4 regions of the Methylobacillus flagellatus KT genome follow, and region 1 is predicted to be linked to each of the others. Evidence: predicted binding sites of a transcription regulator. Region 1 holds the regulator's gene; each other region holds the start of a gene.
The links. The regulator sigma-54, encoded in region 1, starts transcription at its own class of promoters, with help from an activator protein. The targets are predictions, from matches to a motif close to TGGCACNNTTCCTGCT.
Positions count from the first base shown of each region.

Region 2: a site for sigma-54 is predicted at 2,155-2,170, ahead of MFLA_RS04510 (glycogen/starch/alpha-glucan phosphorylase). Genes of this name have one in related genera too.
Region 3: a site for sigma-54 is predicted at 1,476-1,491, ahead of nirB (nitrite reductase large subunit NirB). Genes of this name have one in related genera too.
Region 4: a site for sigma-54 is predicted at 2,759-2,774, ahead of MFLA_RS07865 (LLM class flavin-dependent oxidoreductase). Genes of this name have one in related genera too.

Region 1 is NC_007947.1:149,584-155,519, forward strand. It holds gene MFLA_RS00725 (KdsC family phosphatase) at 1-325, shown strand, start outside; gene lptC (LPS export ABC transporter periplasmic protein LptC) at 335-1,024, shown strand; gene lptA (lipopolysaccharide transport periplasmic protein LptA) at 1,050-1,580, shown strand; gene lptB (LPS export ABC transporter ATP-binding protein) at 1,664-2,386, shown strand; gene MFLA_RS00745 (RNA polymerase factor sigma-54) at 2,406-3,872, shown strand; gene hpf (ribosome hibernation-promoting factor, HPF/YfiA family) at 3,903-4,229, shown strand; gene hprK (HPr(Ser) kinase/phosphatase) at 4,329-5,288, shown strand; gene rapZ (RNase adapter RapZ) at 5,292-5,936, shown strand, end outside.
Region 2 is NC_007947.1:914,888-920,823, reverse strand. It holds gene MFLA_RS04510 (glycogen/starch/alpha-glucan phosphorylase) at 1-2,041, opposite strand, end outside; gene MFLA_RS04505 (ExbD/TolR family protein) at 2,365-2,787, opposite strand; gene MFLA_RS04500 (MotA/TolQ/ExbB proton channel family protein) at 2,787-3,536, opposite strand; gene MFLA_RS04495 (energy transducer TonB) at 3,586-4,413, opposite strand; gene MFLA_RS04490 (hypothetical protein) at 4,403-4,558, opposite strand; gene rpsD (30S ribosomal protein S4) at 4,879-5,496, opposite strand; gene htpG (molecular chaperone HtpG) at 5,744-5,936, opposite strand, start outside.
Region 3 is NC_007947.1:313,674-319,609, reverse strand. It holds gene MFLA_RS01655 (bifunctional protein-serine/threonine kinase/phosphatase) at 1-1,237, shown strand, start outside; gene nirB (nitrite reductase large subunit NirB) at 1,730-4,294, shown strand; gene nirD (nitrite reductase small subunit NirD) at 4,311-4,703, shown strand; gene MFLA_RS01640 (bifunctional nitrate reductase/sulfite reductase flavoprotein subunit alpha) at 4,726-5,936, shown strand, end outside.
Region 4 is NC_007947.1:1,639,090-1,645,025, forward strand. It holds gene MFLA_RS07855 (cupin domain-containing protein) at 1-190, opposite strand, end outside; gene MFLA_RS07860 (LLM class flavin-dependent oxidoreductase) at 464-1,633, opposite strand; gene MFLA_RS07865 (LLM class flavin-dependent oxidoreductase) at 1,652-2,716, opposite strand; gene MFLA_RS07870 (HAD hydrolase-like protein) at 2,945-3,616, opposite strand; gene MFLA_RS07875 (SgcJ/EcaC family oxidoreductase) at 3,617-4,042, opposite strand; gene MFLA_RS07880 (nitroreductase family protein) at 4,047-4,658, opposite strand; gene MFLA_RS07885 (extracellular solute-binding protein) at 4,727-5,936, opposite strand, start outside.

The DNA.
Region 1 (5,936 bases):
GGTGGTGAAACGTGCCGAGAATACAGGTGTACAGATCATCTATCAGGGTATAGACGATAAGCTAGAGGCATTCACCGACTTGCTGGAGAAGCAGGGCGTGTCAGCCGAGGACTGTCTGTTTATGGGGGATGATGTGATCGACATTCCTCCCATGCGCCGTGCCGGGCTCGCGGTGACCGTGCCGCATGCCATGCCGCTGGTCAAGGAGTATGCTCATTACACCACCGAGCGCCAGGCCGGGTTGGGTGCTGTGCGCGAAGTCTGTGAGCTGCTCATGCGGGCGCAAGGCACCTTCGACGCGCAAATGGCGCCATATTTGAAGTAAATGCGATAAATGCAAGGGCGCACCAATACCATCCTGTTTCCACTTGCCGTACTCGGCCTGATGGCCTTGATTACATTATGGATAGACCGCACGGTGCAGCCTCCGGAGCCGCGCATCGACGGGGCAACCCGCCACGACCCGGACTATATCCTGAATAACTTCGTCACGACGAAGACGGATGCGACGGGGTCGATCAGCCATATCCTCAAGGCATCTGAGATGCGGCATTACCCGGATGACGATACTACCGAGCTGGAAAACCCGCATTTCACCCAGTTTGGGGTGGGCAGGCCTGCGACGACGATAGAAGGTAAGCGCGGCTATGTCTCCAGTGACGGGGCGGTCGTGGAATTCCGCGACAATGTGCGCGTGGTGCGGCCGGCATTCGGGGATCGCCCGGAAATGACGCTGACAACGGAATATCTGCGGGTGGAACCGGATCGCGAGGTTGCGTCGACCGATCAGCCTGTCGTGATTACCCAGGGCCCTAAGAGCGTGGTGCGCGCAGTCGGGATGGTGTATGACAAGAAAAACCAGACCATACAGCTTAATAAGCGGGTGCGTAGCCATTATGAGCGCCCTCCCGCCAAGCGGGCCAGCAGCAAGCCAAGGGCATCTGCCAAACCTGTGGCTTCCAGAACCAGCAAGCAAACATCCGGTAATAGTAAAAATGCCAAGCAGCCAACCAAGACCCAGTAGAACGATATTTTTCAGCGGAGAATCTATGCGCCACCCGCCTTATTCATTAGTGCTTGCCATACTGGCTGGCATGCTGTCAGTTTCCGCCTTCGCGGAAAAGGCCGACCGGGACAAGCCGATTGAGTTGGAGGCCGATGCCGTGCAGGTCAACGATGCCAAGAAGACCAGTACCTACACCGGTAATGTGATCCTGACCCAGGGGACCCTGGTCATCCGCGGCGACAAGCTGATCGTGCGCGAGGACAAGGAAGGCTTCCAGCACAGCACATCTTATGGCAATCCGACGACGTTCAGGCAGAAGCGCGACGGCAAGAACGAATACATGGAGGGTGGCGGCCAGCGGATAGAGTATGATGGACGCATGGACAAGGTGCAGTTGTTTACCAATGCCTGGGTCAAGCGCGGCGATGATATCGTGCATGGGGATTACATCATGTATGACGCCAACGCCGAATATGCGGAAGTCATCAGCGGCGGATCACAAGCGACAACTCCGACTGGCCGTGTGCGCGCCATTATTCAGCCGAGGAAGAAACCAGAGGCGGAGGCTCCCTGAGCCGGACGGCTGTTTGCAGCCTTCTGCCTGTTTACCGGTCAAGGCGACCGCGCTTTATATTAGAGATGGTATCGACCGCATAAATGAGTGAATTAATCGTAGAAAGCTTGCGCAAGCAATATAAATCGCGCACCGTCGTGCAGGATATTTCCCTGCAGCTCAACAGTGGCGAGGTGGTTGGACTGCTAGGACCGAATGGCGCGGGCAAGACAACCAGTTTCTACATGATGGTGGGATTGGTGCCCCTGGATGGCGGACGCATACTGCTCAATGGCAAGGACCTGAGTCGGATGCCCATCCACCAGCGCGCGCGCATGGGGTTGGCCTACCTGCCCCAGGAGCCGTCCATTTTCCGCAAGATGACGGTGACGGAGAATATCCAGGCCATCCTCGAGTTGCAGGAAATGACCGCTGAGCAGCAGAATGAGCAGCTTGAATCCTTGTTGCAGGAGCTCCATATCACCCATATACGCAACAGTATGGCAGTCAGCCTGTCCGGAGGCGAGCGCCGCCGGGTGGAAATCGCCCGCTGCCTGGCGACCAATCCCAGTTTTATACTGTTGGACGAGCCGTTTGCGGGGATTGACCCGATCGCGGTACTGGATATCCAGAAGATCGTACGTTTTCTGACCGAGCGCAACATCGGAGTTTTGATCACGGACCATAATGTGCGTGAGACATTGGGCATATGCGACCGCGCCTATATCGTGAACGAAGGCCGCGTATTCGCATCGGGGAAACCCAGTGAAATCATTCATAACGAGAGTGTAAGAGAAGTTTACCTGGGCAAGGATTTCCGCCTGTAGTCCATGCAGAATTAGAGAGATGAAACAAAGTCTACAGCTAAAATTTTCCCAAAATCTCGCATTGACGCCGCAGCTGCAGCAGTCAATCAAATTGTTGCAGCTGTCCTCGCAGGAACTCAACCAGGAGCTGGAGTCACTGTTGCAGGCCAATCCCTTGCTGGAGCGTATAGACGGTCCAGACGGTGCTGCCGAGATATCCGAAAGCTACAGTCCTGCCCCGGATGCTGCGGTTTCTGCTCCTGCCAGCGAAGCGCCTGCGCCCGCGAGCGAGGAATTGCCACGCATTGACGAATTTGGCGGCGGGGATGATTACTATGAGTCTTTCCAAGGAGGTAGCCGCTGGGAAGAAGGCGGCGCTAATAGTGAAGACGATAACGACTTCAGCTTTCAGGAAGCGGCCAACCTCACTCTGCGTGAACACCTGCTGAGCCAGATCAAGCTGCTGCCTTTGTCGGAACGTGATCAGACCTTGGCGATGGTACTGGTAGATGCGATCAATGACGATGGGTATCTGGAACAGTCCCTGGAAGAGCTGGCCGAGCTTTTGCCGGAAGAGCTGGAGATCGATCCGCTCGAGCTTGAAACGGCACTCAAGCATATCCAGAATCTGGATCCGCCGGGGATTGGCGCCCGCAACCTGGCAGAATGCCTGACATTGCAACTGCGTGCCTTGCCGGCAGAAACACCTTTTGTGGAGTTGGCGATCAAGGTTGCCGAACAGCATCTGCCCCTGCTGGCAAGTCGTGATTACACGCGCTTGCGTAAACTGCTGCATTGCGATGATGATGTCCTGAAATCGGTGCAGCAACTGGTGACCCAGCTCAATCCGCGACCAGGCGGCGAATTCAGCCACATTACTTCGGATCATTACATCCAGCATGAAATCGTGGTGAAGAAGATCAAGGGGATCTGGGTTGCCAGCCTGAATGATGAGGTCGTACCCAAGCTGCGTATCAACCAGCTTTATGCCGGCATCCTGAAACGGAATCGTGACAGCTCCAGTCAATATCTCATGAGTCAGATGCAGGAGGCGAAATGGATGATCAAGAATATCCAGCAGCGCTTCTCCACTATCCTGCGTGTGTCGCAGGCAATCGTGGACCGGCAGCGTAATTTCTTCGAGCACGGCGAAGTGGCCATGCGCCCGTTGGTGCTTCGGGAGATTGCCGATGAGCTGGGCCTGCATGAATCGACCGTGTCGCGCGTGACCACAAGAAAGCACATGCTCACACCGCGCGGTGTTTACGAGTTGAAGTATTTCTTCGGCAGCCATGTGGCGACAGAGTCGGGAGGAGCGTGCTCCGCCACGGCGATCCGTGCGTTGATCAAGCAGATGGTGAGCGAGGAAAACCCGAAGAAGCCGCTGTCCGACAATCAGATCACCGATATCCTGAGCAAGCAAGGGATTGTCGTGGCAAGAAGAACTATAGCGAAATACCGCGAGTCTCTACAGATACCCGCGGCCAACCAGCGCAAGTCGCTTTGATTTGCGCGTTTTTCAAGTAAGGAGAGTGTTATGAATTTGCACCTGACCGGACATCATCTAGAGGTTACTCCAGCGTTGCGCGAATATGTGCAGTCTAAACTGGCTCGACTCAGTAATCACTTTGATCATGTGATTGACCTCAAGGTCACCCTGAGTGTAGAAAAACTGGTGCAAAAGGCGGAAGCCACCCTGCATGTGCCTGGCAACGACCTGCATGCGGAATGTGGTGCAGAAAACATGTACAGCGCGATTGACTTGCTAGCTGACAAGCTGGACCGCCAAGTGTTGAAGCATAAGGAGAAGATCAGCAACCACAACCAAGCATCAGGTGGCCTCAAGCACCAACCGGTTGAGTAACCTTCGGTGAGATGCTGCAAGCGCTATGCTACGAGCAAGGATTTGACGCGCTTGCAGCAATTTCTTCTGCATGTTCATCCCCCAAGGTATTAAGCATACATGGCTGAAATCAGTGTGACCCAGCTTTACAAGGATATGCGCCGCAAGCTCAAGCTGAAATGGGTAGCAGGGTTGGCGGGTGGCGACAATCCCCTGACAAGTGAAACCGTGACCAAGCCATCTCTGGCGCTGGTCGGTCACCTGAATTTCGTGCATCCCAACCGTGTACAGGTCTTGGGTTGCGCGGAAATGGACTACCTGCGCAGCCTGAAGGCGCGCGAATTGTTCCAGGCGATCAAGAACCTGTTTTCCGCTGACCTGGCAGCCATCATCGTCGCTAATGGCGAAGAAGCCCCGAAAGAACTGGTGGCGGCTTCCGACGAGTTCGGCACGCCTTTGTTCACTTCACCTTTACGCAGTCCCGGCCTCATGGATGTGCTGAGCCATTACCTTGCCCAAGCCGTGGCGATATCGGAAAGCTTGCATGGCGTGTTCATGGAAGTGCAGGGTTTCGGCCTCATGATCAAGGGCACCGCGGCCATTGGCAAGAGCGAGCTGGCACTGGAGCTGATTTCGCGAGGACACCGCTTGGTGGCGGATGATATCGTCGACTTCTATCGTATCGCGCCGGACAGGCTGGAAGGGCGTTGCCCGCCGTTGCTCCAAGACTTCCTCGAAGTGCGCGGATTGGGGGTGCTCAATATCCGCGCCTTGTTTGGCGACAATGCCGTCAAGCCGACCAAGCCGCTCGACCTGATCGTGCAACTGGAAATGGCGGATACCATGGTGCCGCTGGATCGGCTCAACATCAAATCGCAGCATGAGAAAATCCTGGATGTCAAAATCCCCAAGGTCGTGATCCCGGTCGCTGCCGGCCGTAATATCGCCGTCCTGGTCGAAGTGGCCGTGCGCAACCATATGCTCCTGTTGCGCGGCATCAACGGTACCAAGCAGTTCCTGCAGCGCCAGCATCGCGAGATGGCGCGCACTTCCCGGAAAACGAAACCACAGGCCGAATAGAGCATGCAGCTTGTCATCGTGACCGGTCTTTCGGGTTCAGGCAAGAGCATCGTGCTCAAGATGCTGGAAGACAGTGGTTACTATTGCATCGACAACCTGCCTGCCACCCTGCTGCCTCAAGCTTCGGAACATCTGAGCCAAGGCAATCACCAAAGAGTGGCAATCAGCATCGATACACGCAGTGCCTCGCTCGAGGCGCTGCCAGGCAACATCCGCAAGCTCAAGGATGAGGGCATCGAGGTACAGGTGCTTTTTCTCGAGGCCAATGTGGAGACACTGGTCAAGCGCTACAGCGAAACGCGCCGGCGCCATCCCTTGAGCAGTGACACCAGCACTCTGGCGGAGAGCATCAGTCACGAACGCCACATGCTGGAGCCTCTGGTTGATCTGGGGCTGCGCATCGATACCAGCAGTCTCAGCGCCAATGCCTTGCGCAATTGGGTCAAGGAATTCGTGACGCAGAAAAACGGTGAACTCATCCTGCTCTTCTCCTCGTTTGGTTTCAAGCATGGGATTCCGCTGGATGCAGATTATGTGTTTGACGTGCGCTGCCTGCCCAACCCCTACTATGATCCGGCGCTCCGGCCCCAGACCGGACAGGACAAGCCCGTGTGTGCGTTCCTGGAGGCACATGACAGCGTACAGAAC
Region 2 (5,936 bases), 770 kb from region 1:
TAAGGGCGCCATTCAGGGCCATTTTCATGTTGCCGGTGCCCGACGCCTCGGTGCCGGCGGTGGATATTTGTTCGGAAAGATCGCTACCCGGAAACAAAAGCTCCGCTGCCGACACCTCGTAATTCGGGTAGAACACGACCTTGAGCTTATCCCCCACGGCAGGATCCTCATTGACAATAGAAGCCACGTCGTTGATCAAGCGGATAATGAGCTTGGCCATCCAATAGCCCGGCGCTGCCTTGCCACCAAAAATCACGGCGCGTGGCGTGATGTCCTTGACATGCCCGCTACGGATACGGTTGTACAAGGTCACGATGTGAAGCACATTCAGCAGCTGGCGCTTGTATTCATGTATGCGCTTGATCTGCACATCGAACAAGGCAGCAGGGTTGAGCCTGACGCCTGTCACTTGCTCAATCCGCTTGGCAAGCCGCTCCTTGTTCGCCAATTTCACCGCATGGAACGCTTTACGGAAATCGGCATCGTCAGCCAATGGCTCCAATGCGCGCAGCTTATAGAGGTCATGGTGGAAATCCTTGCCGATGACGCTTTCCAACAGCTTGGTCAATCCGGGATTGCATTGATTGAGCCAGCGACGGGGGGTAATGCCATTGGTAATATTGATGAAGCGCCCGGGGAAAATGCGGTTGAAATCGGCAAACAAGGTCGATTTCAACAGCTCGCTGTGCAAGGCAGCCACCCCGTTGACGGTATGGCTGCCAATTACGGCTAGGTGCGCCATGCGCACGCGGCGTCCATGCTCCTCATCAATAATAGACACGCGCCTGAGCAAATCGGTATCGCCAGGGAATTTGTGGTTTACCATCTGCAGGAACTCATGATTGATACGGTAGATGATACCCAAATGCCGTGGCAGTAGCCTGCCGAACATCTCCACCGACCAGGTCTCGAGTGCTTCCGGCATCAAGGTATGGTTGGTATAGGCAAATACCTTTTCACTGATTTTCCATGCCTTGTCCCAGTCCAGGTGATGCACATCCACCAGCTGATACATCAGCTCGGCCACGGCAATCGCGGGATGCGTATCGTTGAGCTGGATCGCCACCTTGTCCGGCAACACGCTCCAATCGTCGTGCTTGGCCAAGAAGCGGCGCAAGATATCCTGGATCGAGGCCGAAACGAAGAAATACTGTTGCTTCAGGCGCAGCTCCTTACCCAATACGGAGGTATCGTTAGGATAAAGCACCTTGGAGATATTCTCGTAGGCATTACGCTCTTCGACGGCCTTTTCATAGTTGCCTTCGTTGAAATGCGCAAGATCGAATTCACGCGCCGCCTTGGCCGACCATAAGCGGAGGGTGTTCACGGTCTCTGTGTCGTAGCCTGGTACCGGCATGTCATAGGCAATGGCGAGCACGCTTTCCGCATCCACCCAGTGGTATTCCATGCCCTTGGCAGTCGGGAACTCCACCACCCTGCCATAAAACCTTACTGGATACTGGCTTTCTGGTCGTTGAAACTCCCAGATATTGCCGTACCGCAGCCAATTGTCTGGATTTTCCACCTGTTGCCCCTGGCTGATTGACTGGCGGAACATCCCATATTCATAGCGGATGCCATAGCCTGTCCCAGGAATATCCATGCTCGCCATGGAGTCCAAGAAGCACGCAGCCAAGCGCCCTAAGCCGCCATTTCCCAGCGCAGCATCGTTTTCCAGCTCGACGACATCCTCCAGTTTGTGTCCCAGCGTCTTCAAGCCCTCAGCCACTTCACCCTCGATGCCCAGATTCAGTGCAGCATTTTGCAGCATGCGGCCAAGCAGGAACTCCAGAGAAAGGTAATACACTCGCTTAGGATCCTGGGCATTGTATGCCTCAGCAGTTTTGACCCAGCGTTCGACGACATGGTCACGTATGGTATATCCGGTCGCCACATACCAGTCACGGGGCGTGGAAGCTTCACTGGTCTTGAACGCAGAAAAAATCAGGTGATTCTGCAATGCTTGTGCTATCGGGGTCTTCTCGGTGGTAATCACAAGCGTGGAGGCTTTCGGCTTGTTAGATTCTTTTGCAGCAGTCATTGGCGTCTTTCCATGTGAGTTTACAAAATGCCACCCGTTGGCTTGAGTGTGGGAACCCATATTGAATGACCAACATGAAATTCTCGCGAACCTAGCACTCTCATTGTTCAGCGAGCAAAAATCAGGCCATCCGGGAGTCGTATTGCGCGCATGACCAACTCCACGCGCTTACAACAGGTGAACTCTTTACAAGACTACAATAGTGGCAGAAAGTTGAACAGTGATGGCAAGAAGCGGATTGAAATGAGACCTTATCAGGGGAACTGAGTGACAAAAAAGTAAAAAGCCGGTCATCGCCGGCTTTTTACTTTACACACCTAAAGTTACTTTGGAGTGGGATCACTCACGAAACCCAGCTTTTGTACACCTGCATTCTGGGCATACGCCATGACTTCAGCAAGCACTTGATACCTTGTCTCCTTGTCTGCACGGATATGCAGCTCCGGCTGAGGGTCCTTGTCAGCCACCTCATGCAGCCTGGCATTCAGCTCTTCGAGTGTAACGGCCTGGTCATTCCAATACATGGTGCCAGCACCATCAATCGCGATATCGATAATATCAGGCTTTTCCGGGGAAGGCTGACTGGTCGCCTGGGGCAAATCAATCTTGACCGCATGAGTCAACAAGGGAGCGGTGATGATGAAGATCACCAGCAATACCAGCATCACATCTACAAGCGGCGTGGTATTGATCTCCGACATGGGACGGTTGCCGCCCTCCGCGCCACCGACTCCACCGCCTGCCATCATGCTGTCACCTCTTTCAGCTTGGCTCCAGTACGGACAGCGGCCACGCCTGCCGTGGTCTTGCTGCTGGGATTCAATGGAGCGCCAGTGGTCAACAAAATGTGCAAGTCATTAGCGAAAGCCTCGACCTCGCTCAGAATCAGGCGATTGCGGCGCACCAGCGCGTTATAGGCCAAGACGGCAGGAATCGCCACCGCCAGGCCTAAAGCCGTCATAATCAAGGCTTCACCCACCGGACCGGCCACCTTGTCCAGAGTCGCCTGCCCGCTTTGGCTAATACTCGCCAACGCATGGTAAATACCCCATACCGTACCGAACAAACCGACAAAAGGCGCGACACTGCCTACCGATGCCAGCATGGTCAAGCCATAATCAAGACGTTCGCTCTCAGCGGAAATCTGACGGCGCATGGCACGGGCAATGAATTCATCTTTGTTGCAGGCATCTTCCACGTTGCTGCCGACATGAGACTGGTGGTGCTCGGCTGCATCCACTGCCTGGTTCGCGACGCGGGAAACAATGGTCTCGCCGCTGTCATGGCGCAATGCCGACTCAATCGAGGATGCCTGCCAGAAACTGTTGCTGTATTCCCGGTTAGCGCTGCGAATGGTCAAGGCCTGATAGAACTTCACCACCATGAGATACCAGCTTGCCACCGACATGAAGACAAGCACCACTGCAACCAGGATGGAAACCGGGCCACCGTCCAAAATGAAATCCAAGCTGTTAAATTCGTATGCATTTTCCATATTGCATTAATCCTATTTATTTAAAGTGTGACTAACCTGGTTGAACTTGCTAATCCGCAATTGAGAACCGGACGGGCGCAATCACGGAGACCTTCATCGGCTTGTTGTTACGCTTGTATGGATTGAACCTCGATTTCTTGGTCGCCTCCAGTGCAGCCTTGTCGAGACGCTCCGAACCACTGCTGCTTTCAATCTCAATGGACTCAGGCACGCCCGTTTCAGAAATCAGTATCCGCAACATCACGACCCCTTGTTCTCCCAGCCTCCTGGACATGGCAGGATAAACAGGAATTTCCTGGTGCGAATACGAGACCCCGCTGATCGCCACTTCCGGGATAGGCTGTTCTTTTGGCTCTGGCGGCGGCACCGGCTCTATCCTTTCAGCAACCACTGGCGCATCTTGGACTGGCGCCTGCGAAGGGGCCTGCTGCGCTTCCTGCGGTTGTGGCTCCGACACCTCCTCCCTGACCTCCTCCACCTGCTCCACAGGCTGTGGAGCCTCAATGGGGACAGGCTTATCCACTACCTTGGGTTTGGGCTTTGGTTTCGGCTTGGGCTGGGGCGGCTTAGGTGTAGGCTGAGGCTCCGGTTCAGTAATCGCTACCTCAGGCACAGGCTCTGGGCTCTGTACCAGACTGACCATGATAGGCGGCGCGGACTCTTCCCGGTGAGGCTCACGGGTGGAAGCAATGATCAATGCGGTAAACACTGCGGCATGAACCAAGATAGTGACAATCAACGCCTTGACAGAAAAGTGCTGTGCGTCTGGTGTCCTGGGAGTCCGCTTTGGAACTAGATTGCGAGTTGATGTCTGACTCAATTGCCCCTCAATATATTGCTCTTTTGAAAGACGTGCCAGTGCAGATTCAGTGGACATTTTTGATGCTGGTTGCAAATTGACTATGGGACTTGTTGGCAGTGTATATTGCCAAGCGGGTGGCCGCTTCCTGAATCATTTCAGCAAACGAGTTGAATGCATGATCTTCCAGGCGCAGACTCAATGCGCCGACTTCAATTTCCATGACATTACACTCCTCACAGTACAACACCCTGCATCCTTCAGCTCCAGCAAGCACTACACGCCTACAATTGTTCGCTGTCTTCATCATCATCCCGCTCGTTGTTTAGGTTGCAACCAACGGTGCCAAGCACCCTGCAACACGAGCGAAAAATGATAACTATTCTCATATATGTAGTCAAGAATAATACGCATTCTATCAGTTAATTACGCCTACTCCTTAATTATTCTTATTTGCTATCCCTAAGTCGAATGGCATCATGTTGCGGGCTTTCAGCAATAAAAAAGGCCGCAATTGCGGCCTTTTGAAATTCCTGTCAAAAATTACAGACGGTTAGCGTAATACTCGACAACCTGCTGAACATCAACTGGGAACGGCACATCTTCCGCTGCCGGCAGATGCGCAACCTTGGCCTGCTGGCTTTGCTCAGCCCAGGAGATCCATTCAGGGCGTGTCAAAGGTGGGTTGGCCAATGTTTCCACTACGATAGGCAGTTTGGTGCTGCTCGCTTTCAGTGATATTTCATCACCCACACGCACGCGAATAGAGGGGATGTTGACGGACTTGCCGTTCAACATTACATGGCGATGGGTAACCAGTTGGCGGGCAGCGGCAATCGTTGGTGCGAAACCTGCGCGGAAGACCACATTATCCAAGCGACGCTCCAACAGTTGCAGCAATGTTTCGCCGGTAGGGGATTTGCCCTTGCGCGCATCCACCATCAGGCGACGCAGTTGCTTTTCTGAGAGGCCGTAATTGAAACGCAGCTTTTGCTTTTCCTGCAGCTTGACACCGAAGTCGGACTTCTTGCGGCGTGTATTCTTGGCACCATGCTGGCCAGGAGGGGTTGGGCGTGCCTCTATGGTCTTGCGGGACAAGCCAGGCAGATCAATACCAAGTGCGCGCATTACTTTAAGACGTGGGCCGGTGAATCTAGACATTCTTTAAAACTCCTCATTAGTTGGTTTGATCAGGCTGACCTGACACTTCGCTTCCTGCACCCCGGCAATCACGCACGGAATGGATAGCTCGACGCTATCACCACGCCCGAAGGCATAGCATACCTGCACACTACGAACCTTCGCATACGCTCAACGGCTTATGCGAAGCGGCGGATTATACAATAAAAAACCGCCGTTGACCAAGGGCCAATGGCGGTTTTTTCAATGCTGACCTGACGTTGCGGGCTCAGGCAAGCATCGCGTTCACGCGGCGCACGAAAGCAGCTGGGTCTTCCAGCTGGCCGCCCTCTGCCAACAATGCCTGATCAAACAGAAGATGCGCCCAGTCGGCAAATTTCGCCTCATCCGTCACATCCTTCAGGCGCTGCACAATGCCGTGATCGGGGTTGATTTCGAGGATGGGCTTGCTGCCCGGCGTT
Region 3 (5,936 bases), 160 kb from region 1:
CAAGCGCGCGGTAGGCCTGGACCAGCAGCTCAGCGTGGACTACGCGGAAGGCGGCATACAGGCCGGCGATGTCTACGCCTTGATGACCGATGGCGTGTGGGCTGCCCTGGAGCAAGCTGTCATCCACCACACTCTGGAACTGTACGACCATCCGCAGCGCAGCTGCGACGAACTCACACGCTTGGCGCTGGCGGCCGGCGGCAGCGATAACGCCACGGTAGTGGTGGTACGCGTGGTCAGGCCGGGCGAGGAAACGCTCACCGACCACCTGGCAGCAGCCTGCCAGCTCGCATTGCCGCCCAGGCTCAAGACTGGAGACCATCTCGATGATGTCGAGATCCTGGAACGCCTGCACCAATCCCGCACCAGCCTGGTATATAAAGTCAGGCACCGTCACAGCGGCCAGCTGTGGGTGCTGAAGACCCTGCAGCCTGTGCTGGCTGAGGACCACGAAAGTTGTCAGGCCCTGCTCAACGAGGAATGGCTCGCCAAGCGCGTCATGTCGCAATACCTGCCGCAGGTGCTGCCGCTCGATGCCAGCCAGCGCAGCAAGCTCTATTACGTCATGAGCTGGCACGAGGGGGCGACCCTGGACTATCGCCTGCAGCACGGGCACCACTTCACGACGGCCGGCATCACGCGCATCGGCATAGACATGCTGCGCGGGCTCGGTGCCCTGCACCGGCTGCATATCCTGCACCGCGACATCAAGCCCGCCAACCTGCACATGGGCAGGGACGGCCGCTTGCGCATCCTCGATCTCGGCGTGGCCTCCGGCGGTCACCAGGCGCAGGCGGCGGCGATGTCCAACCCCGGCACCCCCAGCTTCATGGCCCCGGAATTGTTCGAGGCCGGGGAAGCGGCCTCCGTGCGCAGCGACCTTTTTGCGGCAGGCGTCACGCTCTACCATCTGCTGACACGCCAATACCCTTACGGCGAGATCGAGCCGTTCCAGCACCCGCGCTTCGGCGAACCCGTGCCGCCCACCCGCTACCGCCCCGACATTCCCGGTTGGCTGGAAAACATCATCCTCAAGGCCGTGGCGCGTAACCCGGCCTCCCGCTTTGAGACTGCGGAGGAAATGCTGCTGGCGCTGGAAGTCGGCGAAATCCGCCCCATCCTGCCCGTGCAGCGCACTCCGCTGCTCGCGCGTGGGCGACTGCAGCAATGGCAGTGGCTGACGGTATGCTCGCTTCTGGTCAACATCATCCTGGTCTACCTGCTGTGCGTCTCTTGACCATGCCTGTTTACCTGGGGCTACTCGGGCCTGGCGTGAAAATAATTCCCATTAACAAAAGAACCATTCTGGTGCAATTTCCTTCAGGTGCGTCATGAATGTGCATCATGCCGAATCGACCTACTGATCCCGGCATCTCTGCAAACAGCCAGCGAGACGTGCCTACAGCCAGAAAACCCATACAGGAAAAAGGTTTAAGGCATTTTGCGCCAGCGCGTGATTGCAGCCTCCCGTGTATTGGCATGCCTGTTGCTTATCTCATAGCAAATCATTGTCGATGGCAATGAGTTTTTCTAGCAAGGGATTTCCGCAGGTCTGGAAATCCTGTTGTGGACAACGGCGTCCATGGCTTGTTTAGTGCTGCCCTCCAGGCAGTTGCTGCATAAGCCATGGACGCCGTTTTTGTTTTTGGGCTTACGAAACAGCAATGCCTGGCCATGGCGAAACGAGTGCCATGTGCCGACATGCTTCAACCTGATGGGAAACACCGCGATGAATGAATACACCCGTATAGTGGTCGTCGGCAACGGCATGGTGGGGCACTATTTTGTGCAGGAGCTGGTCAAGCGCCATCCTGACCTTGCCGCCGCCAAACTGCAAGTGACGGTACTGGGCGAAGAACCCCGTCCTGCTTATGATCGCGTACACCTGTCCAGCTTCTTCTCCGGTAGCACGGCTGAAAACCTTTCTCTGGTCGAGCCCGGCTTTTATGACCGGCCAGGCCTGGAGCTGCGCCTGAACGCCCGCGCCACCCACATCGACCGCCACCAGCGCTGTCTCAGCCTGGCCGACGGCACCGTGCTGCCGTACGACAAACTGGTCCTGGCCACGGGTTCCGTGCCTTTCGTACCGCCTGTCCCCGGACGCGACCGCGAGCACTGCTTCGTCTACCGCACCATCGAAGATCTGGAAGCGATGACCGCAGCAGGAGCGACAGCCAAGAGCGGCGTCGTAGTCGGCGGCGGCCTGCTCGGCCTGGAATGCGCCAAGGCTTTGCGCGACATGGGGCTGGATACCCATGTCGTGGAATTCGCGCCGCGCCTGATGGCTGTGCAGGTTGACGACATCGGCGGGCGCGTACTGCGCACCAAGATCGAGGAGCTGGGCGTGCATGTGCATACCAGCCGCAACACCGTCAATATCACCGACGGTGCCACTGCGCGCCATCGCATGGTCTTCTTCGACGAAACCTGGCTCGAGACAGACATGATCGTGTTCTCTGCCGGCATCCGCCCCCGCGACGAACTGGCGCGCGAATCCGGCCTCGTCATCGGCGCACGCGGCGGCATTGCGATTGACGAGTTCTGCCGCTCCAGCGACCACGATATTTATGCGATCGGCGAGTGCGCGAACTGGAACGGCCAGCTCTACGGCCTGGTTGCACCCGGCTACGACATGGCACGTATCGCCTGCGCCCACCTTTCCGGCGATGCAGCCATGACGTTCCAAGGTGCCGACATGAGCACCAAGCTCAAGCTCATGGGCGTGGATGTCGCCAGCGTGGGCGACGCCCACGGCGAAACCCCGGGTGCGCGCAGCTACCAATATCTGGACGAGGTACGCAATATCTACAAGAAGATCGTCGTCAGCGAGGATGGCAAGAAGCTGCTCGGCGCGGTGCTGATCGGCAATGCAGACGAATACGGCACCCTGCAGCAAATGACGGTCAATGATATGCCCTTGCCGGAAAACCCCGAATTCCTGATCCTGCCGGCCAGCGACGGCAAGGAAAAACCCGGCCTGGGCGTGGACGCCTTGCCCGACCAGGCCATCATGTGCTCGTGCAACAACGTCACCAAGGGCCAGATTGGCGAAGCGGTCGCCAACGGCGCCTGCTCCATCGGAGAGATCAAGGCCTGCACCAAGGCCGGCACGGCGTGCGGCGGCTGCGTTCCCCTCGTTACCCAGGTAATGAAGGCGCAAATGCTCAAGCTCGGCATGACAGTGAACAATCACTTATGCGAGCACTTCCCCTATTCCCGGCAAGAGCTTTACCATCTGGTGCGCGTGGGCCAGATCAAGACCTTCGACGAACTGCTGGACAAACACGGCAAAGGCCTCGGTTGCGACATCTGCAAGCCCACTGCCGCCAGCATCCTGGCTTCCTGCTGGAATGACTTCATCCTGAAGAAGGATCTGGCCCCGCTGCAGGACTCCAACGACTACTTTCTCGGCAATATCCAGAAGGATGGCAGCTACTCGGTGGTGCCGCGCATGCCCGGCGGCGAGGTCACGCCCGACGGCCTGATCGCCATCGGCCAGATCGCCAAGAAATACGGCCTCTATACCAAGGTCACCGGCGGCGCGCGCGTGGACATGTTCGGCGCGCGCGTCGAGCAGTTGCCACAGATATGGGAGGAATTGATCGCCGCTGGCTTCGAGTCCGGTCATGCCTATGGCAAGTCGCTGCGCACCGTGAAGAGCTGCGTCGGCTCCACCTGGTGCCGCTATGGCGTGGACGACAGCGTGGGCCTCGCCGTACAGCTGGAGAACCGCTACAAGGGGCTGCGCGCGCCGCACAAGATCAAGTTCGGCGTCTCGGGCTGCACACGCGAATGCGCCGAGGCGCAGGGCAAGGATGTGGGCGTGATCGCCACCGAGCATGGCTGGAACCTCTACGTCTGCGGCAACGGCGGCATGAAACCACGCCATGCCGAACTGCTCGCGAGCGACCTGAGCAAGGAAGAACTGATCCGCATGATAGACCGCTTCCTGATGTTCTACATCCGCACTGCGGACCGCCTGCAACGTACCAGCACCTGGCGCGACAACCTGGAGGGCGGCCTGGACTACCTCAAGGATGTGATCATCCACGACTCGCTGGGTCTGGGCGCGGAGCTTGAAGCGCAAATGCAGCACGTCGTGGATACCTACCAGGATGAGTGGAAGACCGCAGTCACGGACCCCGAAGTGCGCAAGCGCTTCCGCAGCTTCGTCAACAGCATGGCCGGCGACGACAACATCGTCTTCGTCAAGGAGCGTGAGCAAATGCGCCCTGCCACGCCGCAGGAAAAGCAACAGGCCAAGGTCATTCCCATCATGGCCCTCGCCGAGTAATCAACGGAGTCATACCATGAGTCAAGTACAACAAACCGCGGCTCCCGGGGCTGCAGTCCAGCCTCAGATATCGTCCGCAGATCTGGCAGGCACCTGGCAACACGTGTGTGCATTGGAAGATATCTGGCCCAACACAGGCGTATGCGCACTGGTGGAGGGCCGCCAGATCGCGATTTTCCGCATGCACGACGATGTGTTATACGCCATCGACAATCACGACCCGCACAGCGGCGCCAATGTACTCTCGCGCGGAATCATCGGCGACCTGGGCGGCGAGCCGGTTGTGGCTTCGCCCATCTACAAGCAGCATTACCAGCTACGCACCGGCATCTGCGTCGAAGATGCAGGCACGCGGCTCACCACCTATCCGGTGGAGCTGCGCAACGGCGCTGTCTGGGTGCAGGCATAGGCCTGAACGGAGCCAGAGCACAGTGGCGACGCAAGTCAAATCGGTCTGCCCCTACTGCGGCGTCGGCTGCGGCATCGTCATGGAGGTCGAGCACGCGCGCATCATCAAGGTCATGGGCGACAAGCAGCACCCGTCCAATTACGGCCGCTTGTGCACCAAGGGCAGCACCTGCGCGCAGGCTGTCACGGCTTCGGGACGATTGGAGCACGCCTACCTGCGCACGGAGCGCAACGCCGAACCGGCACGTATCGGCATGGACAAGGCCATCAAAGAATCTGCCCGCCGCCTGCGCGCCATCCTGGACGAGCACGGCCCCGACGCCGTGGCGCTCTATGTCTCGGGCCAGATGTCGATCGAGTCACAATATCTTGCCAACAAACTGATCAAGGGCTATATCGGCAGCAACAATATTGAATCCAACTCCAGACTGTGCATGGCCAGTGCAGGAAGTGGGTACAAACTATCATTGGGTGCAGACGGCCCACCCGGTTCGTACCAGGATTTCGACAACACTGACTTGTTCTTTGTCATCGGCGCCAATATGGCCGATTGCCACCCCATCCTGTTCCTGCGCATGATGGACCGGGTCAAGGCCGGTGCCAGGCTGATCGTGGTCGATCCCCGGCGCAACGCCACGGCGGACAAAGCCCACCTCTTCATGCAGATCAAGCCCGGCACCGATATGGCCTTGCTCAACGGCCTGCTGCATCTGCTGCACAAGAACGGCCATACCGACCCCGACTTCATCGCCCGCTTCACCGAAGGCTGGGAAGCCATGCCGGAATTCCTTGAAGACTATTCTCCTGAAGCAGTCTCCGAAATCACCGGCATCCCGGAAGCCGACATCCGCCAGGCAGCCGAATGGATAGGCAAAGCAAGCAACTGGATGAGCTGCTGGACCATGGGGCTCAACCAGAGCACGCACGGCACCTGGCACACCAACGCCATTTGTAACCTGCACCTCGCCACCGGCGCGATCTGCCGCCCGGGCAGCGGGCCCTTCTCGCTCACCGGCCAGCCCAATGCCATGGGCGGCCGCGAGATGGGCTATATGGGACCTGGCCTCCCTGGGCAGCGCTCTGTGCTGTCGGCACAGGATCGCGCTTTTATCGAGAATCTCTGGGGTGTTCCCGCCGGTACGCTGCACACCAGCTCCGCGGGCGGCACCATTGCCATGTTCGAGCAGATGGCGGCAGGCAAGATCAAGGCCTGCTGGATAATCTGTACCAACCC
Region 4 (5,936 bases), 1.5 Mb from region 1:
GAACGATGCGAACAGGTTCGCCACCCTTAGGGGTCACCAAGATTTCACCTTCCAGGATATATGCAGTTTCCTTGATGCCGAAATCCAATGGGAACTTTGATACTTCCTTTTCCCAGATGGACCAGTTTGCCACACCCAGCTCTTTCAGTTTTTCTTCACTTGGGTTGTGCTCGATAGTAATTTGACTCATTTATAAATCCTTGATTAATCAATAAAAACTGCACGAAAAAACAGCCGTAACAACCGGCTTGCACGAGATTCTAACATGCGACAGTAGTCAGGCATACCTGCCATTGGCAAACGGCAGGTTGGTCAAGCAGTGCCAGGGAATGCCTGATGCTTTCTATTGACTGCAGCTTTTAAAGTCTCCTGGCCAACTGGCTGAATACTTTAAGTGTCTCTTAGACCCTCGCAACGTACCCCTTATGCTACAAGTATAGGGGGGGTACGTTTCTGCAAGTGCTCAACCGACAGCGCGCAAGGCTGGTGCGCTATCGTGACCGCGCACCAGCGGCAATACTTCCTCCCCTACCCGGTATGCCTCTTCCAGGTGCGGTGTGCTGGCGAGGATGAAGGCATCCGCGCCGAGCCTGACCAGGTCATCCAGTCGTTCGGCCACCTGCTCGTAGCTGCCGATGATGCCCTGGGTCTGCCCGCCGCGCAGCAGGCTGAGGCCGGACCAGACGTTGGGATGAATGATGAAGTCGCGATAATCATTGAGCTCCTTCGGCGCAGTGCTACGCTGGCGGCTGGCCCCAACGGAATCGCCGGTTTGCTGGGCGAAACGCTTGTAACGCTCGCGCGCAGCGTCATCGAGGTTTTCAAACCCGCGTCGCACTTCGCGCCAAGCTTCCTCCTCGGTGCGACGCGCAATGATGTCCACCCGTACTGCGCATTTGATCTTGCGACCCAATGCGGCAGTGCGTTCCTTCACTCGATCGAACTTATCGCGCAGCTGGTCGAAAGGCTCCAGCCATGAAAGGTAATATTCCGCATGCTTGGACGCGGAAGCCAGGGCCGCGTCGGACGAGCCTGAGAAGTAAATCTCTGGAAAATCCTGGCCCAGGAGCTGGGCTGGCAGGGCCGCATTCTCCACTTGGTAGAACTTGCCCTGGTAGGAAAAACTGTTCCCGCTCCATACCCCGCGCAATACGTCCAGGAATTCTGTCGTACGCGCATAGCGGTCATCGTGCGGCGCTACATCGCCCCACCACAGCTGGGCAGGCCCCCCGCCACCAGTGATCACATTAAACAGCGCCCGACCACGAGTAGCTCGCTGCAGGCTGGCTGTCATGCGTGCAGCCACGACGGGGTTCAGGAAGCCAGGCTGAAACGCAATCATGAAGCGAAAAGTACTGGTCTCGCGCGCGAGGAACGAAGAAATCGCCCATGGCTCATCCGTCATTGGGAAGGAAGGAATCAATCCGCCTTGAAAACCCGAGATCTCGGCAGCGCGTGCCACCTCAGCGATATAGTCGAGATTAGTAAAACCGTCACCATGACCCCCGCTGAGACCTTTATGCACGATATGGTCGCCCTCTTGCTGTGACCAGTCGCCGCGGTGATGCAGCTTGTTGCGCAGTGAGCTGGGCTCGCCGTGCGTAGGAATTCTCCAGAAAACATCAATTGCCATAATATCTCGACTCCTCTATCAGGCTGCGCGCTGGCTGGCGCCGTTTATCAGGGAACGCAATGACGGCAAGACATACTCGCCGATGCGGTAAGCCTCTTCCAGGCTAGGGACGGCACCAAGGATGAATTGCTCGACCCCCGCATCCGCAAACGCGGCCAACCGCTCAGTGACCTGTTCGAAGCTGCCGACCAGCACGGCGCTAGCGCCGGTACTGGCTGTGGTCAAGCCCTGCCATAATCCTGCGACATTGTTGTCAATGGTCTTTTGGCCGGTCTGCTCGGCATAACGCTTGGCATCGAATACCGCTTCTTCCTCGGTTTCACGCACTAGCACATCCACGCGCAGGCCAATTTGCAAAGCCCGGTGATGGCTGCGTGCCAAGTTGCGTAATTGCGCAATATTGCTGGCTATTTTGTCTAGCGGCTGTGCATCCAGCACATGCACGTCAGCCAGCTTGGCGGAAAGGGCATATGCCTCATCCGTCTCACCAGATAGATAGACGGGCGGAACCTTCTGGCCGGAAAGCGGCCCTTGGAAGCCGCCTTGCAAGACCTGGAAAAACCGGCCATTGAAATCGTATCCGGTCGTGGTGATGACGTTGCGGGCCACAGTGACGAACTCTTCCACCCTGGGGTACAGATCCGCCTGGGCGACGAAGTCGCCTTGCTGCCGGCGCTTTGCCTCGTCAGGCTCCACGCCGATCTGCCAGGCAAAACGGCCTTCGGTAAAGCGCTGGTAGCTCACCGCATTCTTGGCAGCATAGACTGCCGAGCCGCGCGAGGCGTCGAACTCGGCCAGCACGGTGAGGTAGCGTGTGGCACGGCTGAGATAGCCGGCAACAATCCAGGATTCGTCACCCTCCGGGTCGTTCCTGACCTTGATGCCGTCGAACTTGGCGAGTTCCACCGCCTTGGCGATCTGGTGCAAATGGTCGAAATAATTGAATCGCTGACCGCGAGGGTCGGTCACGCCCGGCAGGAAATAGGGTCGGCTATCGGCCCTTTCGCCGCGGATGTGTTTCTCGGCATCAGCATAGCGCCCGTCGCCCGCAGTTGGGACTTGCCAGAAAAATTGAACTGTCATGCATCGTCTCCGCAATCACTCTACTTGAATCCCCTTAGCTCTCGCAGAAACCATGCCATTTGTCTTCAAATCCCATTATTATTTTATGGGAATCTTAAGATGATTGAATTTATTCAACTAATCTTGACCAGCGCTGCCTAGGGACAGTAAGGCGCCATGTCACATCACAGCAAATACAAACCCGAAGTGTCTGTATAACAACAGCCCACCCTTCCAAACTGCTCGAAATCAAACAGTTGATGGCTGGGCAACAATCCAGTCTTTCAGTAGGTTCAGCTCATGAGGATGATGAAATACATGCAGGCATCGGTGCGGAAGCAATTCCTCAAGCGAACCATATCCCCACAAAACAGCAGCAGAAGGCAGGTGATTGACCGCTGCCGCACTCAGGTCCACATCCCGGCCGCCTATCATCAGGGTTTCCTCAGTCACCAGTCCAAGTGCCTTCAGCGCTGCAATCTGCTGCCACTTTTTGATGCCAATATCCCCTCCGCTGACGAACTGGAAATATTGCCTAAGATTGAATCGTTCCAGAATTTTTTCAGCATAGACCTGGGGCTTGGAAGTGCACACAGCCATCATGGCACCAGCAGCATGCAAACCTGCAATGGTGGCATCCACATCCTGATATAACTGGTTCTCTGCATACCCAATGTCGGCATATCGCTCCCGGTATTTCTCCACCAATGCCTTGATCTTCTTCTGGTCACGGCTTCCCGTGATCGAATGAAACGTCTGATCAAGCGGCGGCCCGACGAAAGGACTCAATTCAGCTTCGGTATATGTGCGATATCCGGCATGCTGCAACGCATGATTGATGCAGCGCGCAATTCCCGTCAAGGGATCACTGATCGTGCCATCTAGATCGAAAAGCAGCTTGTCGTAGCGCATTTCCATCATTCAAGGCAAAGCTGCTTTTTCATCGGCCACAAGATGACTGGCAATCTTCCATAGGCCATGTTCAAATGCGAGCACGCGCAAATCGCGGGTTTTCCTCAAGGGGTATTCCGCCCCGCTCGCTGTTTTCTGTCCGGCAGTTTCCCTGTATGACGTCACGACTGCAATATCGGGACGGATAAAGCGAATGGAAGAGATCGAGGATGTACTGCGTCGCGAGGTCACCTGGGGAGAGTGATAGATATTGCGCAAGTACTGAAAAATCTCCTTCCTGCCGTGCTTGAATACGCCGAAGGCATTGATCCAATCTGCATCTTCCGCATAATCCCGAGAGGCGAGCGCGGCGTCAAAATCCGCCCATCCCTGATCCCACCGTGACACGATGGCCTTGATCAGGCTCTCGTGCGCCTCCAACCCGTCATCCGCCATTGCGCTACTCCTTGAAGTTGAACTGGCCTTCGGCATAAAAGTTCGCCAAGGGCTTGCGCGGGGTCGGCTGTTCTCTGGCCTGGATATCCTCGGGCAAGGCCGCCCTTTCCCCCTGCTTGCCGATGGCGATCAATATCTCTACCTGGAAGCCTTCGGGCACCCCCAGGACGGCCGGCGCATTGTCGCGATCGAATCCGCCGATCGCGTGGGTGGCCAAGCCGACATGCACGGCCTGGAACGCCAGGCTGGCCCATGCCGCGCCTGCATCCAGGGAATGGTTGCGCAGGGGCGTCGGCTCGGTATCTCCGTTGCGGATATGGGTTTTCTTGGAGAGCAGCGCCACCAGCACGCCTGCGCGCGAAGCCCAGCGCCGGTTGTTTTCGTTCGCCAACCCCAGCAGCTTGTCCCAGCCTGTACCGCCGTTCTTCGCATAGATAAAGCGCCATGGCTGGGAATTGTTGGCCGAAGGCGCCCAGCGTGCCGCCTCGAACAGGCTGAACAATGCGGCGTCTTCGACCGGTTCCCCGGTAAACGCTCGCGGAGACCATCGGTTCACAAAAATTGGACTGATTTCGTATTCCGTCTTACGCGGATTGATGGGGTACACAGCACTCATCTCATTCATTCCTTTTGATTAATGTTAAAAAACGCGCTTCTACCAACCGCCGGCAGCGCGCTAGAAGGCTATTTCCTATCATCCATATGGCCGGGGCTGCCTGCCGTGCCGTCCCACCACCAGTTGATTGCCCAATCCTGCACGCCGTAATAAAGCGGCAACGTATCCGGCCTGCGCAAACGGTGGTTATAAATAATGTAGTGGTTGACCAGGTAGCGCCACGGCGTCAGGTAATGGCTGTGGATCAAGACTCTGTCCAAGGCCCGGCCAACGACTTGCTGTTCTTCCTGGCTATCGGCGTCTAGCAGCTTCTGGATCAGCTCGTCCACTACTCGCGACTTGACGCCGATGATGTTCTCCGAACCCGGCACGTCAGCATCCTTGCTATTGAAGTTGCGCCACAATTCCACGCCGGGCATGCGATTCTCCCGCAAGGAGACGCTGGTATAGTCATAATTGAAGCCACCCCGCATCAGGCTGCGCGTAGTGGCCGCATCCGATACGCGTTTCTTCACGACGATGCCGAGTTTCTCCATATTGAGGTAAATGACGTCCATGAACGGGCTCGGGGCCCTTGTCGTCGATACCTCAATAACGAAGGGCTCGCCCTGGCTGTTGCGCAGCACGCCGTCGCGGTTATGCCACCCTGCCTCGGCAAACAGCTCCAGCGCTTTGGTCAGGTTATGGCGGATGCTCGACGGCGGCTTGGTGCTGGGCTGCACGAACATCGGCCCGAACACTTCGGGCGGAATCTCGTCACGGTACGGCTCGAGCAGCTTCAGCTCCTCCTCGCTGGGCAAGCCGGTCGCAGCCAGGGGCGTCGTAGCGAAGAAGCTTTGCGGGCGGATGAACTCGTCGGCGAAGATCTTCTGGTTCATCCATTCGAAATCCATCGCATAGTTCAGCGCCTTGCGCACCCGGATATCCTGGAACCGCGCCTTGCGCAGGTTGACCGCATAGCCATTCATGGCCGGCGGATTGCGGTGCGGCACCACTTCCTTGACCAGTTCGCCGCTATCGAAACGCTTGCCTATGTATTGGCAGCACCAGTAGCGCATTTGCGGATCGCTGACGAAGTCGAAGTCGCCGGCCCGCAGCGCGGATACCTGGGTATCCTTGTCCTTGTACAGCTTGAACTCCACCTCGTCGAAATTGAAGCTGCCGCGGCGGACGGCAATGTCATTGCCCCAATAATCCGGATTGCGCTGGTAGATGATGCCCTTGCCGCTGACCGCCTTCTTGATCAGGTAGGGGCCGCTCGCGACCGGGATTTCCAGG